Regions from separate parts of the Oleidesulfovibrio alaskensis DSM 16109 genome, predicted to be linked through region 1. Evidence: riboswitches for the same ligand, from Rfam matches in the RefSeq annotation. Region 1 holds a riboswitch; the other holds the start of a gene.
The links. Region 1 has a riboswitch for cobalamin ahead of H586_RS0114125 (sirohydrochlorin cobaltochelatase). Riboswitches for the same ligand answer to the same signal wherever they lie in the genome.

Region 1 (9,118 bases):
CAGCAACGCAGAACAGACAGCACCGCCGTTGCGCAGCCGTCCCGTGACGAAGACACCGCATCCGGTGCACCCGAAAGCCGCCCGCAGGCACCGCGGCCGTGTCATACCTGCGGCACCCTGCCGGAATCTTACGGCACGCCCGCCGTACAACCTGAGTCCACAGACCAAGACCTGCCGCACCTGCACGACACTGCCGGACACAATGCCGCCGTCCCACAGGAAAAACACCCTCTTTCTCCGGACCACAGCCCCCTGCCGCCGTTTTTCACCTTCCGCGACAACATGTTCCGCGACTACCTGCGCGAACTGCTGCGCCGTACAGACAACGACATCGCCGCGGCATGCGCCATGTCGGGACTTTCCCGTTCTTACCTGTATGACCTGCTGCGCCGCCACGGCCTGCGCAACGGCGGGACAACATCCGGCAGCTAGCGAAGCATACCGTGCAACACCGCCCCAGGCGCCCACGGTAGAGGCATGTATCTGCGTGCTTCACAAATGGAATCGCCGCATAGCGCCACCATATGCCGGTGCCTGCGCACGATGTCCGCTATCTCGGACACAACGGACTGCCTGTTATCCGCAATCACGGACTAAAGATTCCGCACTGCGTCCGCGATCGCGGACAAAAAAGTATCTTCTCTGCCTCCATGCCATGCAGCGCCCCGCGCAAGACAACGTCAAAATCATAATAATATACCGATATTACATAATAAAAATACAAATCAGCACAAAACAGATTCCGTTGGCACGATACTTGGTAGTAGAAGGGCGGGTGTCTGGTCCACACTCACTGCTCCTTGCCTGCGTTGTACCGGACAAAGTCGCCGGCAGAGGGCAGCATTCGGGTTGCGCCCGAGCAGTCCGCCCAGTGCGGACACGAGAGAAACCGCGTCACGCAGGCAGTGTGGCGCGTTTTCTTTTGCCCTGCTACAGTACACACGCAGACAGAGGCGGCCCGACGCACTCTGCACAGCATACAGGATTGCACCGTTGGAAAGAACACAGTTCACCGCTGAGGTAATACGCCAGATAAAAAGCATTCCGGCAGGATACGTGAGCACGTACGGAATGATTGCCGCCATGGCGGGAAACCCGCGGGCCGCACGGCAGGTGGCCAGAGTGCTGCATAGCTGTTCCGCCCGTGACGCTCTGCCGTGGTACCGCGTCATCAACGCCGGCGGGAACATATCGCTGCCCCGCGGCGGCGGGTACGAACGTCAGAAAGCCCTGCTGCAGCGGGAGGGCATTGTCTTTGACGAAACAGACCGCGTGGACCTGCAGCGTTTTATGTGGACAATGCCGGCATGACACGGACCGGCCCTTTGCGCGCGGCAGCATGCAGGCACAAAAAAACCCGCACCGGAACGGTACGGGCCGCGACAGACATACACGGAACAGCTCAGCTGTCGCCTTCCAGCAGTTCAAGCAGTTTGCGCCCCAGTTCCGAAAGTTCCGGCTTGGCAAACTGCGCATCCGCCCCCACGGCATCGCCGCGGTGCTTCAGCTGTTCGGTGATAAGAGAAGAAAACAACGCCACCGGCAGGGCGCGCAGCACCGGGTCGTCCTTGATACGTTTGCACAGGTTCAGGCCGTCCATGCGCGGCATCTCCACATCGGTGATCACCGCCTGCACCAGTGAAGAAACCGGCACCCCGCTGTTCTGCGCCTCTTCTTTCAACGCCAGCAGCATCTCCCACGCCTCTTCCCCGTTGGAAGCCTGCCGCAGCACAAAACGGCCGCCTTCTTCCAGCAGTTTTTTCACCATCTTGCGGATGCTGCCCGAATCATCGGCGTGCAGCAGCTCATAGGTCCGGTCACCCTGCCGCACATCCACCCGCGCGCTCTGGCGCACGGCAAGGTCGGGATTCAGGTCGGCCACTATGCTTTCAAGATCCAGCAGAAAAACCACACGGCCTTCCAGCCGGACCACACCGGTAAAGGCATTCTGCGAAAAATTCTGCAGCATGTCGGAAGGCGGCTCCACATCTTCCCAGCTGATGCGGTGAATGCGGTTGACCGCCGACACCTGAAAAGCAGTGATGACACCGTTGAATTCGGTCACAATGACTTTCGGCGGTTCGTTTTCTACCAGATCCTTATCAAGATAGCGCCCCAGATTGACCAGCGGCACAACTTTGCCGTCCCGGTGACGAAAAGCCCCCATAACCGAAGCATGACGCTGCCCCGGCATGGACGTCACCGGTTGCTGGCGCAGTATCTCAAGCACCTTGGCCACATTGACGCCGTAGGACCCGCGATATTCCGGTTCATCAAGATAAAACTCGATGACCTCCAGCTCGTTTGTTCCCGACTCCAGCAGTATTTTGGTCTGTGCCATAGCTCCCCCGGCCCGGCCGGACATTGACGCGGCGCGTGTGCGCTACTCCTGATTCAGCATGAATTCGATGCGCACATCGTTTTCCGGCGATTCAACTTTCAGCGGGGCGCCAAATCTGTGCTCCGCAATGCGCGTGGCAAGAGCAAACCCCTCGTATCCGCTCATCTCACCACCGCTGCCGCCGAACATACGCTCGCTGCGCAGCAGTTTGGCGATATCCACGGGGCGGCTGCAGCCCGAAGCGGTCAGCACCACCCGCCCTCCGCGGGGGGTTGCCCCGTACTGCACCAGCACCCCCCCGGGAGAAGCCTCTCCCGACATCAGGGCATACAGCCCGAGGGTTATCATCTCATATACCACAAGTTCCGCATCCGCCGCCCTGATTATCTGCACAGAGTCCGCGCCGTCCGCCTCGATGCGCCAGCCCACGCGCCCCATACCGTACTCACGCAGGCGCGGGTCGTCCCTGCCCAGACGCAGGGCGTTGTCCACCACATCCTTAAGCGGTATGGGCCGTTCAGGACTGCGCCGTTCCGCATTGGGCAGTCTGGACACTATGCCCGTAAGCTCCGCACCGGCGGCCCGCAGCAGACCGACACGCCGGGGCACATCCCGCTCACCCAGATAACCGCGCAGCGCACTCAGGCTGCACCCGCAGCGCGCTGCAGCTCTGGCATTACCCTCGGTGTCTTCAAACAGCACCTCGTGCAGCTCTTCGGCATTCTGCACCACGGCAGAAAGCGGTTCCTTTGCTCCGTGACACATGCCCGACACCATTCTGGTAACCAGCGAAAGACGGTGCACCCCCACGGCTGCAGCCTCCAGAACGGCTCTGTCTGTCACATCGCGCAGCACCAGCAAGGCGCCGGCGGCAACAGGCAGCAGGCTCGACGCTTCCAGATCAAACCGGCGCAGCCCGTTATCCATACGGGCTTCGGCCTGCAGCAGGCAAAATTCGTCATTGTGCTGCAGCCCGCGCCTGAGCTTTTCAAGCGCACCGGCAAGCATGGGCAGCACGGCCTCGGGCAGCATTCCCTCCGCCGCATGCGAATCAATGCCCGATGCCTGTTCCGCCGGACGGTTCATGGCCGCTATGCGGCCGGCGGTATCAAGCAGCAGACAGATATCGTTCATATGCTGCATGGCTGCCAGCACCCCGCCAAGGGCCGTTGCCGAATCTTCGCAGGCGGGCATGCACCGCCGGTTGCGCCAGTGCCTGAACAACAGCGCCATGGCGGCAGCAACTGCCAGCCCCGCGCCGTACCACCACACAGAAGGACTGCCCTGCGGCAGGTTACGCACTATCACACCATCGGGCAGGTCGGGCAGAGACACCCCGAAACGCGAAAGCTGCCGGTAGTCAAGCACCGCCGTCACAGGGGTTTCCGCAATTATGGACAACTCTGAGGGGTCGGCCCCGCGCAGAATCTGCTCCGCCAGCCGTGCCGCCTGCCTCCCGTGCTCGGTACCCGAAAGCTGCGTGCCGCCCGCAAGCCCTGCGGCGATGAACTGCGCTCCCACTCCGTACACGGGAACAGGAGAAGCCTGCGTAAGCAGCCGGACGCATTCTTCCACCGTAAGCACTCTGCCGTTGCGGTCGCGCAGAAAACTGAGCAGCACCACGACAGACGATGAAGGCAGCAGGCGCAGAGCTTCCTGCAGCTTGGGGGCAGGCAGGTTGTTCATCTCGGTAAAATCCACCCGTCCCGCAAAGCCTCTGCGTGCCTCGCGTGCGGCATGCAGCATGCGCTGCCCCGTCGTGGTGCCGTCGGCCACAAACACCACGCTGCGGGTGGCCGGATGCATGGAAAGCGCCAGCGAAAGCGTACCTTCCACATCCACCCTTTCCAGCACTCCCGTGGTGCGTTCCGGCATGCTGCCGCGCGGCATGTGCTGCAGGTTTACCCCGCAAAAAACAAGCGGCACCCCCGGAAAAAGCGTCTGACGGTGCGCCCGCAGCAATTCAAAGGCGTTGTCATCGGCCGCCATGAGCACGTCGAAATAGTCTCTGGAATATTTTTCGCGCAGCAGGACAAACATATGACGGGTGGCCACATCGGGCGCCATCCGTTTGGAATCCATATATTCAAAATGCAGCTGCGGCTTGATGTCAGAATCAACGAACCATGATTCGATGCCCGACATTTCAGCATCGGACCACTGGAAGCCCCTGTGGTAGGAATTGAGCACAAGCACCCGCCCGTTCTCTGCGGCAGCGGCCGCGGGCAGCAGCACAAGAAAAAGAGCGGCCAGAGCAAAAATGACGCAAAGCCGGTTGCCCGCCGGCCTGTCAGAAGGTATGAATCTGGTCTTCATGCTGTCAGACGATCCTTTTGCAATACCTGCAAATAAGCTGAAACTACACCACGGGTGCTGTTTTCTGTCAAACAGGCTTCATCCGGCAGCCCCGCAACGGCCGACGGCAGGCATGCAGACCGGCAGAAACCGGCCATGCTCCCTTAATCCTTACTTTCACTCTATGTCCGACTCCATGCAAAAGCAAAGCTCTACCGCAAAAATATCTTCACGCCGGACAGGCAGAGGCAGAAAAACGCTTATGTTTGTTCCGCTGCTGTGCGGAATCTCCGCACTGGGCATCATTCTGCACGCCGACCCTGCGCTGCTGCACTGGCAGTATGCATGGCCCGAACTTGTCAGGCCGCTCATACGCATGCTCATATATCTGGCCATGGGACTGGCCGTGGGGCTGGTGGTGGAAGGCGCCGGCTGGGCCCCCTTTCTGGCGCGGCTGGCCCGGCCGCTGACACGGTGGGGCGGGCTGGGGCAGACATCGGGCGCGGCTTTCGCCACTGCGTTCGTTTCCGGCACAGCGGCCAACACCATGCTTATGGAAGCCATGCGTGACGGGCGCATTTCTCTGCGCGAACTGCGCATTGCCTATCTCATCAACACCGGTCTGCCTGTTTTTCTGCTGCATCTGCCCACCACTTTTTTTATAGTGGTGCCCATGACACGCACGGCAGGGGCCATATACCTTGCACTTAACGGCACAGCCGCCCTGTGCCGCACTCTGGGACTGCTTGCGTGGGCCCGCGCAACGGCGCACCGCAGGCAGTCCGGACAGTCTGCGGCACCAGAACACAGCGGAAGGCTTGACCTCAACCGCGTGGCAGCCCTGTTCCGCAGACGCTTTTCGCGCATCATCCTGTTCACGGCACCGGTCTATTTTCTCATTTATGCGCTTACACAGGCAGGCGTATTCGAAGCCATGCGCCAGGCCGCCGCTCAGGGGCTGTCATGGAGCTTTCTGCCTGTAGAAGCGGCCAGCGTGGTTATTTTTGCCGTGGCCGCGGAATTCACATCAGGAATTGCGGCCGCGGGCGCCCTGCTGGATGCCGGGTCGCTGACCACCGCCCAGACAGTCACCGCGCTGATACTGGGAACCATTGCAGCAACCCCCGTCCGCGCCCTGCGGCACCAGCTGCCTTCGCACGCGGGCATATTCACTCCGCGTCTGGGTCTTGTGCTGCTGCTGCAAAGCCAGTTTCTGCGCATCACCAGCCTGCTGGCCGTGACAGGCTGCTACCTGCTGTTCGCGGCATAACCCCTGCATGCTGCGGCCTTGACATGCTGCCGCAGCCATATATAACCCGAATCGATTCAGGTGCCCTGCGGGGCTTGATAGGGAATCCCGTTAAAGTCGGGAGCGGACCCGCCGCCGTAAGTCCACGATACGCCGCATCCACACCGTGCCACTGGGAAAAATTCCCGGGAAGGCCGGATGCCGCGGGACAAGCCGGAAGACCTGCCTGAGTGTACAGGATGACTTTTTGGGCACGGGGCTTTGCCGCAAAAAGTCCGTCACGGTGACCGGAGCGCCCCTTCCTGCCCATGCAGGAGGCAGCGCTCTTTATTTTTACCGTGACTATATCAATGCCCCAGATTCTCTGGAGGTTTCCTTCATGAAACTGCGCTCATGGTGCAGACTGCTCGTCACCGCGTGCTGCCTGCTGTGCGTTGCCGCGCCTGCTTTTGCCGGCCACGGCGCCGCACATCCCGACAAAAAAGCCATTCTGCTTGCCACCTTCGGCAGCACCGTGCCCGAAGCACGCGCCCCCTACGAAGCGCTGGAACGCGAAGTACGTGCCGCCATACCCGGTGTTGAAGTGCGCTGGGCTTACACGGCACGCATGGTGCGCGACATTGTGGCGAGTGAGCAGAACCTGCAGGTGGATTCGCCCGCCGTGGCACTGGGCCGTCTGGGCGATGCAGGGTTCAACCGCGTGGCCGTGCAGTCGCTGCACATGATTCCGGGCTTTGAATACCTCGGCCTGCTGCACACCGCAGAACGTTTTGAGGGCATGCCCAAAAATATCAAGCAGGTGGAAGTCGGCAAGCCGCTCATGTACACTGCAGAGGACATGAAAAATGTGGCCGATGCAGTCATGACCGCCGTACCCGCAGAACGTACCGCAGACGAGGCGGTGGTGTTCATGGGCCACGGTACCGGTCATTCTGCCAATGCATTCTACCCCGCCCTGCAGTATTATCTGTGGCAGAAAGATGCCAATGCCTTTGTGGGCACCGTTGAAGGCAGCCCCGAAATTGACGACGTGCTGGCCATGCTGAAAAAGAAAGGTATCAAAAAAGCCTACCTGCTTCCGCTCATGTCGGTGGCGGGTGACCATACCGTAAACGACATGGCAGGCGACGAGCCCGATTCGTGGAAAAGTGTTTTTGCCGCTCACGGCATCACCCCCGTACCCGTGGTAAAAGGCATGGCAGCTGTGCCCGCCATCCGCGCCATATGGGTTGAGCACCTTAAAGAAGCCTACAACCGGCTGGATGACTGATGAACAGGGCCGGAAACACCGTAACACGCCGCACGCTCCGCCCGGTGCTGTGCTGTGCCGCCGCGTCGGCCGCCTGTGCGGTTTCGGTGTTTCTGGCCTGTTACGCGGGGGCGTTTCCCGTGGAGTTTGCCGACGTGACGGCCGTGCTGCTGCATGCCGCCGGTCTGGGCCCCCCGCCCGCAGCCGCGCAGGATAATCCCGCACTGACCGTTGTGGTGCTTGAGCTGCGTCTGGGCCGCGTGGTGCTCTCGCTGCTGGTGGGCGCTTCGCTGGCGGTGGCAGGCACGGTGTATCAGGGGCTGCTGCGCAACCCTCTGGCCGATCCTTTCACGCTGGGCGTTTCGTCCGGAGCCGCTTTCGGCGCATCCGTGGCACTTTTCTGGGGGCTGGGCACCATGGCCCTGCCGTTTTTTCCCGCTGCAGGAATACTGCCCGCCGCGGCCCTGACCGGTGCCACCGCGGCGCTGGCGGCCGTGCTTGTACTGGGTCGCGTGGGCGGCATCATGCGCCGCGAAACGCTGGTACTTGCGGGTATTGTGGTGTCCACGTTCCTTTCCGCTCTCATATCGCTGGTCAAATCACTGGACGAAGAATCGGTGGCAAGCATCGTATTCTGGATAATGGGCAGTCTGCAGGGCCGCGGCTGGCATGAGGTCATGCTTTTCACGCCGTGGTTTGTGCTGGGTATGCTGCCCGTCATCCGTTTTTCGCGCGAGCTTGATATTCTGTCGCTGGGCGACATGCAGGCCCGTCAGCTGGGCATGGATGCTTCACGCGTACGGTTGTGGCTGCTGCTGGGAGCAGGAGCGCTTACGGGCGTCTCCGTGGCGGTCAGCGGGGTGATAGGATTTGTGGGGCTGGTTGTGCCGCATCTGGTACGTATGGTCATAGGCGCCGAGCACCGGCCGCTGCTGGCGGTCAGCGCGCTGACAGGCGGTCTTTTGCTGCTCTGGTCCGACGTGCTGGCCCGCACCCTGCTTTCCGGCGGGGCCGAACTGCCCGTGGGAGTGGTCACCGCGCTGCTGGGGGGCCCTTTTTTCTGCCTGCTGCTGCGGCGCAATACAGGAACAGCCCTATGATACGCCTGCGCAATGCCACATTGGGCCACGGTACAACGCCCGTACTGCACAACATCTCCCTGCATATCAGACAGGGTGAAATGACAGGTCTGCTCGGCCCCAACGGCAGCGGCAAAACAACCCTGCTGCTCACCCTTTCCGGAGTGCTGCCGCCGGTCAGCGGCGAAGTGCTGCTGCGCACCGCCTCCGCTGCATCTGAAAAGGATGCAGTGCAGTTCACTCCGGCCGCGGGGCTTTGTGCCCGCACCCGCGCAAAAAAAATGGCTTCGGTACCGCAACGGCCTGACATCGTCCCTGACATACCGGTGCGCTCCGTGGTACTCATGGGACGGTATCCCTATATATCCTTTCTGGGCGGATACAGCGCCGCAGACAACGAGGCCGCGGAAAACGCCATGCGCCAGACAGCCACATCGCAGTTTGCCTCACGGCCGGCATGCAGGCTTTCCGGCGGAGAATTCCAGCGGGTGCTCATAGCACGGGCGCTGGCACAGGCGGCCCCCTGCCTGCTGCTGGACGAGGCCACATCCGGTCTGGACATAGCCCGCAAAGTGGAAATTTACGACATGCTGCGCCGCAGACATGCGCAGGGACTCACGGTGGTCGCCGCCATTCATGACCTTAATCTGGCGGCACTCTACTGTGACCGGCTGATATTTCTGAAAGACGGAGCCGTGGCGCTGGACGGCCCCACCCGCGACGTATTTACAGAAGCCAACCTCTGCCGGATATATGAAACCTCTGTCCGCGTATTCCGGCATCCGGACTGCGGGCTGCCGCAGGCTCTTTTCATGCCCGCCCACACGCAGAGAAAAACGCCATGACAACCTTCCGACATCTCAGCGCCGCGCTGTGGTGCGCCTTTATCCTGCTGCTGGCACCTT
Region 2 (9,118 bases), on a different contig from region 1:
CATCATCTGCGTGCGGCTTTTTTTGAAATGGGAGTTGAAAAGGAGCACTGGGCCGGTTTCAAGGCCATGGCGGAAAAACTGTACAGGGCGGTAAGAGAGTACGGTCTGCTGCTGGCCGAGATCAACCCTCTTGTGCTTACCTGCGACGGCCGCTGGGTGGCACTGGACGGCAAGGTTGAGCTGGACGACAGTGTGGTGGACCTGCAGCCCGATCTCGAACGGTTCTATACGCCGGAACATCATTCGCGTGAAGAGAATCTGGCCCGCGAAGCCGGACTCAGCTATGTGGAGCTTAAAGGCTGGGTGGGGATTCTGGTCAACGGGGCCGGGCTGGCCATGGCCACAATGGACCTTCTTAATTTTTCCGGTCTGTCGGCGGCAAACTTCATGGATCTGGGCGGTGCGGCCGATGCGTCGCGTATGCGCCGCGCACTTGATCTGCTGTTTGAAAACCGCAATGTGCGCGCGGTGTTCATCAACCTGTTCGGGGGTATTGTTTCGTGCGCCGATGTGGCCCGCGCGCTTGTGGATGCACTGGAGGGCGGTGATGCGCCAAAGCCCATCGTGGTGCGTATGGCAGGCCACGAATCCGCAGAAGGGCGGGCGCTGCTGCATGACTTTGCTCATCCTTCGGTAACCATAGCACAGGAAATGCACGAAGCGCTGGACGCGCTGCGGTCCATGAAACCCGCAGATGTCCCCCGTATTGAATTTCCGTTGCCGCAGGAACCTGATCCGGTGCCGCAGCATAACGGGCAGGAAGCTGCCGCCTGTGTGCCGGTGTATAACGGCATGGGGCTGGACAGCAGCTCCGGCGTGCTGGTGCAGGGGCTCACAGGCCGCGTTGCCCAGCGGCATGCCGCCTTGATGATGGAATACGGCACGCGGGTTGTGGCGGGGGTCACTCCCTTTAAAGGCGGGCAGGAGGTGATGGGGATTCCGGTGTATGATTCCGTGCATGAGGCGTGCAGGCATCACCGTATTGATGCTTCCATCATTTTTGTACCGGCCGCATTTGCCCCCGATGCCGTGCTGGAGGCCGCAGCGGAAGAAATTCCGTGGGTTGTGTGCATTACTGAAGGAATACCTCAGGCGGCCATGCTGTCGGCTCTGAAAAATATCCAGCCGTCGCCCACTTGTGTGGTGGGGCCGAATACTCCGGGCATAGTGGTTCCGCATCAGCTTAAAATAGGTATCATGCCGGGTTATGTGTTCAGCCCCGGCCCTGTGGCGGTGTTTTCGCGTTCGGGCACGCTTACCTATGAGGCAGCTTCGCGCCTTTCCGCTGCGGGCATAGGGCAATCCGTATGCGTGGGGGTGGGCGGAGATTCGTTTGTGGGCACCGGCTTTGTGGACCTGTGCGAAAGAGTGCGCCACGATGCCGCCACCCGTGCGGTGCTGGTGCTGGGCGAAGTGGGCGGCAGGGCCGAAGAGGAACTGGCAGAATACGTACGCAGGACAGGTTTTTCCAAACCGGTGGTTTCATTTGTGGCGGCGCGTACTGCTCCTCCCGGCCGCAGGCTGGGGCATGCCGGAGCCATTCTGGACGAAACCACCGGCGGAGTGGAGGCTAAACTGCAGGCCATGCGCGAGGCCGGTTTTACCATCTGCCCTGATCTGGCAAGTCTGCCGCGCATTATGCGCGCTGTTCTTGACAGGGCATGACGGTGTGCAGCAGGTGTGCAACCTGTTGACGGCAGGTTGCCGCTCCGCAGGAGCGGAAATGACCGCACCGGATTTTTTGCGCTGAAAAAAGCACGCCGCAGGGGGATTGTAGAGCGGGCGCGCACGCGCTATGCTTTATGCAGGAAGGTGTGTGACACTGCAAAAAGATGGTTGTCCGGCCGCCTCGGGTAATCGGGGCTGCCGGTTGTGCCTGTGGGGTGTATGCGGGCGGATTCGTCAGGTGCCGGTTTTTCCGGTGCAGACGCGTTCTTTCTTTCTCCGCATTCCGTCAGCTGTGCGGCATGTGATATGCCGCTGCGGGCAGAGGCTCCGCTCTATGCGTGACCGCCGGTGTGCGGTGCTGCGGCGCTGCCGGATGTGACTTCTTTTTGCACAGGGTGTCCGCCTGCTTATATCTGCGTACCGAACCTGCGCACCGAATGCGTACCGAGGAGCAAATCATATGAATCTGACCGAAGCGTTGCTGCATGCTCTCAAAGAGCGTGGCGCCAAAGAAGTGTACGGCATTCCGGGCGACTTTGCCCTGCCGTATTTCAAGATAATCGAATCCACGGGTATTCTGCCGCTTGTCACGCTGAGCCACGAGCCCGCCGTGGGGTTTGCCGCCGACGCATCCGCCCGCTTCAGAGGCGGTCTGGGGGTGGCCGCAGTGACATACGGAGCCGGCGCATTGAACATGGTTAACGCCATAGCGCAGGCATATGCGGAAAAGTCGCCTGTGGTTGTCATTTCCGGCGCGCCGGGAACCCACGAAGGCGGACATGGGCTGCTGCTGCACCATCAGGCGAAGCATCTTGACTCGCAGTACCGCATGTACAAAGAAGTCACCTGCGATCAGGCGGTGCTGGACGATCCGGCCACTGCGCCTGAAACCATAGCCCGTGTGCTGCAGAGCTGTATTGAACATTCCCGCCCTGTGTATCTTGAGATTCCGCGTGATCTGCCTGCGGCACCGTGTGCGCCTGTGCCTGCTTTTGCTGCTTCCGGCACGGATGCGGACGCCGTGGACGCCTGCGCCCGCGACGTGCTGCAGCGCGTGCAGAGCGCCGCGCTGCCCATGATGATGGTGGGGGTTGAGGTGCGGCGTTACGGCATAGAAGACAAAGTGGCTCTGCTGGCCGAGCGGCTGGGGGTGCCTGTGGTGACCAGCTTTATGGGACGCGGGTTGCTAGCTTCGGCCAGCTGTCTGGAAGGAACCTATCTGGGCATGGCCGGTGACGAGACACTCAGCGAGGCTGTGGAATCTTCCGACGGGCTTCTGCTGCTGGGTGTTATCATGTCGGATACCAATTTCGGCGTGTCCGGAAGCCAGCTGGACCGCAGGCGTGTGATGCATGCGGAGGACAGACAGGTGCGTGTCGGCTACCATGTGTATCATGACATTCCGCTGGGAGCGCTGGTGGACCGTCTGCTGGCATTGCTGGATGACGGACAGGAAGCTGACATGGCTCTTTCGGGCTGCGGCGGTTCTTCTGACGACAGGGCATTGCAGGGGGCGGGACTCGCTGTGAATCCGCGGGGTTTCATGGCAGATGCCGCAGATATCACTCCCACGGATATAGCCGCGCTGCTTAATGATTTTTTTGCCTCGCACGGAGCAATGCCCGTTGCCAGCGATATAGGCGACTGCCTGTTCACCATGCTGAGCGTGGATGCCATTCCCATGGTGGCACCGGGGTATTATGCCAGCATGGGCTTCGGGGTGCCGGCGGGCATGGGGCTGCAGATAACGACAAAGGAGCGTTCGCTCATTCTGGTGGGCGACGGCGCTTTTCAGATGACCGGTATGGAACTGGGCAACTGCACGCGGCTGGGTATCGATCCCATCGTGCTGGTGTTTAATAATTCGTCGTGGGAAATGCTGCATGTCTTCCAGCCCGAGACAGCATACAGCAATCTGGGCGAATGGGATTTTGCCGCGGTGGCTGACGGTCTGGGCGGACGGGGGCACAGGGCCGCCACCCGTGCCGAGCTTGCACGTGCGCTGACACAGGCCCATGCCGAACGCGGACGTTTTCAGCTGATTGACGCCCGTCTGGCTCCGCATAGTCTGTCCCCCACGCTGGCCCGTTTTGTGGAAGGTGTGCGCAGATTCAGTTCGGGGCAATAAGCTGTTGTAATTATCAGATGGCGGCTCCGCGCCCGTGCGGAGCCGCTTTGTCAAACCGCCTGTATGCGGTTTCAACCTTGAACCCAACTCAGGGTGAGCAAAGAAGGAGTATATGCATGTAACGGATAACACGCTGGCAACCATTGAATTCACCCTTTGCTGGAACTGCGACCTTGCCTGCCACACCGAGCGCTACTGGGCGCGCAGGGTCAACTTCTGGCGCGATATTTTTCCGCCCCGCATGCGTGAGGCTCTGGAGGGCTGCCGCACCGGAGACAGCATATTGCTGAAATACGCTCCCGGAGAGGCATTGCCGTCATATAACCCCGCCTACGTCTATTCTGTTCCGCACAATTCTTTCCGTTCCCGGTGCGTACCCGGATATCATCCGGTTCCCCGTGCCGGACGCTATTTCCCGCTGATGTTTTTTGCCTGTCTGCCGGGTGTTTTCGGAGGAGACATGCGCCCTGCCCGTATTGTGCGCATGGATTCGCGCTGCATGGTGGTCGATGCCAACCATCCGCTGGCCGGAAGAGCCTTCAGCATGGAGGCGCGTATTCTTGATCTTGCTGAAAAGACAGGGGAAACAGGCGGGCGCCTGACACACTGGCTGGAAGCTGTGGCGGACGGCGGTCCGGGTATTCAGGCGCGCATCAGCGGTGAACCTGTTGAGGTGCTGTCCGACCCGCATGCGTTCATGCGTTGCGATCAGGTGGACGACCGCGCTTTTTACGATGTGCCGCGCAGTGTGGACCATATAGACGCGCAGGCTTGCGCCCATCTGCGCGATGAAATAGCCCGCGTTGTTCCGCGTGGGGGCCGCGTGCTGGACCTCATGACGGGATGGCGTACCCATCTGCCCGCAGGGCATGCCGCTCATGTGACAGGACTGGGACTGGGCGAGGCGGAAATAAATGACAACCCCGTGCTGGATGAGCGCATTATGCATGACCTTAATGCCGATCCGCAGCTGCCTTTGCCGTCAGCGTCTTATGATGCCGTCATCTGCACACTTTCGGTCGAGTACCTTTTGCAGCCCGTGGCCGTATTGCGCGAAGCCGTGCGGGTGCTCAGGCCCGGCGGTATCATTGTGCTGGCAGTTTCTGACAGGTGGTTCCCCGGCAGAACAATACGCATCTGGCCGGAGCTGCATGAGTTTGAGCGGGCGGGGTTGATGGTGGACTTGCTGCAGGCGGCGGGCGGTCTGGAATCGTTCCGCACGGTGAGTGTACGCAACTGGCCGCGTCCGGCCGATGACCGGCATGCAGGCCGGATGGCGCTCAGCGATCCTGTGCACGTTGTTTCGGCAGTGCGCACGGCGTGATCTGCATGCGCAGCGCTTCAGTATAATTTGCTTTCTATGTTTTCCGGTTGTTTTTCAGCCCGCCGTAACGGCGGGCTTTTTTGCGGCATTGTACACGCAGCACAATAAACTGGTTGCGTTTATCTTTATATTTGAATATTGATGAATCTTGATATTGTGATGTTTTGTGTATGGAAACGGAATGCGGTGCAAATCCGCAGCGGACGCGCCACTGTAACCGGCAAGCCCGGCCGACGTCACTGCCGCAGAGGCGGGAAGACCAGGTCATATGGGGCCGGAAGCCAGGAGACGACCATGCACAAGAGCACGGCAGTCTCGCGATTGGGCTGACACGTACCGGCGGCAGGTTGCTTGCCTGACCGCTGATGCATCCAGAGCTTGAATGTCGTTGCTCCTTTGATTCAACACCATAAAAGGAGTGACAGAGCATGATTATTCACAACCTGGGATTTCCCCGCATAGGCGCTTCGCGTGAGCTCAAGTTCGCGCTGGAGTCGTACTGGGCAGAACGCACCGGTGAAGATGCGCTGCAGTCCGTGGCCGCCGGTTTGCGGCAGCGGAACCTGCAGTGGCAGCACAAGCTGGACTATGTGCCTGTGGGCGATTTTTCGCTGTATGATCAGGTGCTGGATATGAGTTTTACCCTCGGCAATGTGCCTGAGCGTGTAAAAAATCTGCCCGGCGGCGATACGGAGGCGTATTTCAGGGTGGCCCGCGGTCGGGCTTCGGCCGGAGACACGCACACTGTACATGCGGGCGAGATGACCAAATGGTTTGATACCAACTACCACTATATTGTACCGGAATTCACCGCGCAGAGCCGTTTCCGGCTGGATGCAGACCGGCTGACCGGCCAGCTGAAAGAAGCTGCCCGCAGCGGGGTGCAGGCCAAGCCCGTGATTATCGGGCCTGTGACGTACCTGTGGCTGGGCAAGTCCAAAGACGGTTCGGACCGGCTGGCGCTGCTGGAAAAGTTGCTGCCGGTTTACAGAGAGCTGCTTGAAACTCTGGCGCAGAACGGTGCCGGATGGGTGCAGGTGGATGAACCTGTGCTGGTGACCGAGCTGGAAAAGCCGTGGCTTGATGCGCTGACTGATGCCTACCGCTATCTTGCCGGCACGCCGGTCAGTATTTTGCTGGCCACCTATTTCGGCACATTGCAGGGCAATCTCGAAACCCTTGCCGCGCTGCCCGTGGCCGGAGTCCATGTGGATGCCGTGCGCGGCAGGGATGAAGTAGAGCGTCTTGTGGCCGCACTGCCCGGTGAAACTGTTGTTTCGCTTGGTGTCATTGACGGCAGAAACGTCTGGAAGACCGATCTTGCGGCGCTGCTGGACTGGCTGGAACCTGTGGCAGGACAGCTTCAGGACAGGCTCTGGCTGGCTCCTTCGTGTTCGCTGCTGCATGTGCCGGTAGACCTTGCCGCAGAAGACGCAATGGACAGTGAAGTGCGTTCATGGCTGGCGTTTGCGCTGCAAAAGCTGGAAGAACTGCACACGCTGGGAACAGCCCTGCGCAGCGGAAGAAACGCCGTTGCCGAAGAGCTGGCCCGTAACGCGCGCAGCATCGCTTCCCGCCGCGGTTCGGAGCGGGTGCGCAATGAAGCTGTACGCGCCAGGGTGGCATCGTTGTCCGGTCAGGCGGGAGACCGCAGCCAGCCCTATGAGCAGCGTTCTCTTGTGCAGCGCCGGATGCTGCAACTGCCGCTTTTTCCCACAACGACCATAGGCTCGTTTCCGCAGACGGCGGAGATTCGTGCCGTAAGACAGCAATACCGCAAGGGCGAGCTTTCACTTCAGGAATATGAAGAAGCCATGCGTGCCAACATCAGACATGTGGTGGCGCGGCAGGAAGAGCTTGGGCTGGATGTGCTTGTTCATGGCGAGGCCGAACGCAACGACATGGTGGAATATTTCGGCGAGCAGCTTTCCGGATACGTCTTCAGCCGTTTCGGCTGGGTGCAGTCCTACGGCTCACGCTGCGTCAAGCCACCCATCCTGTACGGCGATATCGAGCGGCCTGCTCCCATGACGGTGAAATGGATAACCTATGCCGCTTCGCTGACCGGAAAGCCGGTGAAGGGTATGCTGACAGGGCCGGTGACCATGCTTAACTGGTCGTTCGTGCGCGATGATCAGCCCCGCGAGGATACCTGCCGTCAGCTTGCCGCGGCCATCCGCGATGAAGTGCTTGATCTTGAGAAGGCAGGTGTGGGCATCATTCAGATAGATGAAGCGGCTCTGCGCGAAGGAATGCCCCTGCGCCGCCCGGAATGGGCGGAATATCTGCGCTGGGCCGTGGAGTCCTTCCGTCTGGCGGCCAACGGCGTGGAGGCGCGGACGCAGGTGCATACGCACATGTGCTATTCGCAGTTCAACGATATCATCGAATCCATCGCCGCCATGGATGCTGATGTCATCACCATCGAGACTTCGCGTTCGGATATGGGGCTGCTCGATGTTTTCGAGCATTTCAGCTACCCCAACGAAATAGGTCCGGGGGTGTATGACATTCATTCGCCCAACGTGCCTGATGTGGAATCGATGGTGGAATTGCTGTGCAAAGCCGCCCGCCGCATTCCCCCTCAGCGCCTGTGGGTAAACCCTGATTGCGGGCTGAAGACCAGAGCATGGCCCGAGACCGTGGCCGCGCTGGAAAATATGGTGGAAGCAGCACGCAGGCTGCGTACCATGTTTGCCGCCTGACAGCCGCCTGAAGGTTTTGCAGTGCGTCGTGTATAAAATGCAATCCGGCAGACCCGCGGGTCTGCCGGATTTTTACGGTCCGGCTGTTGCTGCATGCTGTAAACGGTGCACAGCTGTCACCGGCAGCCGCAGGCTTCCAGCAGCGCGGCAATGCGGTGATGGTATGTGTGACGGGCCAGTATGTGGCTGTGCCACGCCCGTGCAACCTGACGACGCCATGCGTGGTCATGCAGCACCCGGCCGAACAGTTCTGGAATTTCTCCGGCAGTGCGGAAGGAGGATTCGCATACAAGTTCCCGTGGAAAAATTTCCAGACCGGGGGTGTTGTCTGTCAGGCAGAAACCGCCCGCAGCCCATACGTCGAAGTTGCGCTGGGTAAGCCCTGCGGGCAGCAGCATGCTGGTCAGGTTGAGTGTGGCGGCGGCACGGGCATACAGATGCGGCAGAACGGTATAGTAATCCACGGGCGGATGCACGGCGGTGCCCTGCGGCAGCAGGCTCTGCCAGCCGTCATCGCCGAAAACTGTCAACGCTGAGCCGGGTATGGCCGCGCAGGCTGTCAGACAGGCGGTACGCCAGCGGCGGGCGCATTCCTCGGCGGCAAGTCCGGCGGAGCGTACTTCATGCGAGGGCCACAACGGGCTTGTGCGCAGTGTTGCGCACCACCAGTCAAAGTCGGGGCGCTCGCCGTGGCGCAGCATTTCATCCGCCTGCTGCATGGCTGCGTGCGGGTACCGGCATCCGGCAAAAAAGCGTTCCCTGTCGGGAAAGGCGGATCGTCCGGCAAAGATGAGCATATGCTCCAGACCGTCCGGTAGAGCGCCGCACGACTTTGCAGGCGGCAGCTGCGCCGCCTGTACCCGTGCCGGGTCAAACAGTTCTGCCATGGTTGCCAGCGGCAGGTGCTGTACATGGCGCGCCCCGTGCTCCTGCAGAGGACGGCAGAAAGAACTGTCGGTCACAAACAGTCTGACCTGCTTCCAGAAAGGGCTCCGGATGCCGGACACAAGGTGCCACGGATTGTCAACGCACCAGACTGCCACCGGTACGCCTGCCGCATCCAGCAGGTTGAACCGCTCGCCCCATGTGTCCAGCCCCTTGAAGTTGACGCACAGAAAAAGAGCCGGGCTGCAGTGGCGCAGGGCCGCGGGCAGAGCGTGCCCGTCGTCCGGGGATATGCATTGAACCTGCAGTCCGGCACCGGTAAGGGCGTGGTGCAGTTCAAGTACAAGCAGGTCGCTGCGCGATCCGGCCAGCAGCACGGTATCTTTTTCACAGCGGGCGGATGTACTG

Region 2: it holds a riboswitch for cobalamin, as region 1 does, so the genes downstream of both, metE (5-methyltetrahydropteroyltriglutamate--homocysteine S-methyltransferase) here and H586_RS0114125 (sirohydrochlorin cobaltochelatase) in region 1, are expected to answer to the same signal.

What each region holds. Positions count from the first base shown of each region.
Region 1 covers NZ_KI519494.1:454,153-463,270, reverse strand. The annotation lists gene H586_RS0114155 (sigma-54-dependent transcriptional regulator) at 1-432, shown strand, start outside; gene H586_RS0114150 (MGMT family protein) at 994-1,311, shown strand; gene H586_RS0114145 (chemotaxis protein) at 1,403-2,341, opposite strand; gene H586_RS0114140 (hypothetical protein) at 2,384-4,657, opposite strand; gene H586_RS0114130 (nucleoside recognition domain-containing protein) at 4,899-5,906, shown strand; cobalamin riboswitch at 5,948-6,129, shown strand; gene H586_RS0114125 (sirohydrochlorin cobaltochelatase) at 6,265-7,155, shown strand; gene H586_RS0114120 (FecCD family ABC transporter permease) at 7,155-8,234, shown strand; gene H586_RS0114115 (ABC transporter ATP-binding protein) at 8,231-9,058, shown strand; gene H586_RS0114110 (ABC transporter substrate-binding protein) at 9,055-9,118, shown strand, end outside.
Region 2 covers NZ_AXWQ01000004.1:303,715-312,832, reverse strand. The annotation lists gene sucD (succinate--CoA ligase subunit alpha) at 1-1,665, shown strand, start outside; gene ipdC (indolepyruvate/phenylpyruvate decarboxylase) at 2,129-3,796, shown strand; gene H586_RS17765 (methyltransferase domain-containing protein) at 3,909-5,120, shown strand; cobalamin riboswitch at 5,259-5,431, shown strand; gene metE (5-methyltetrahydropteroyltriglutamate--homocysteine S-methyltransferase) at 5,549-7,825, shown strand; gene H586_RS0101620 (glycosyltransferase family protein) at 7,942-9,118, opposite strand, start outside.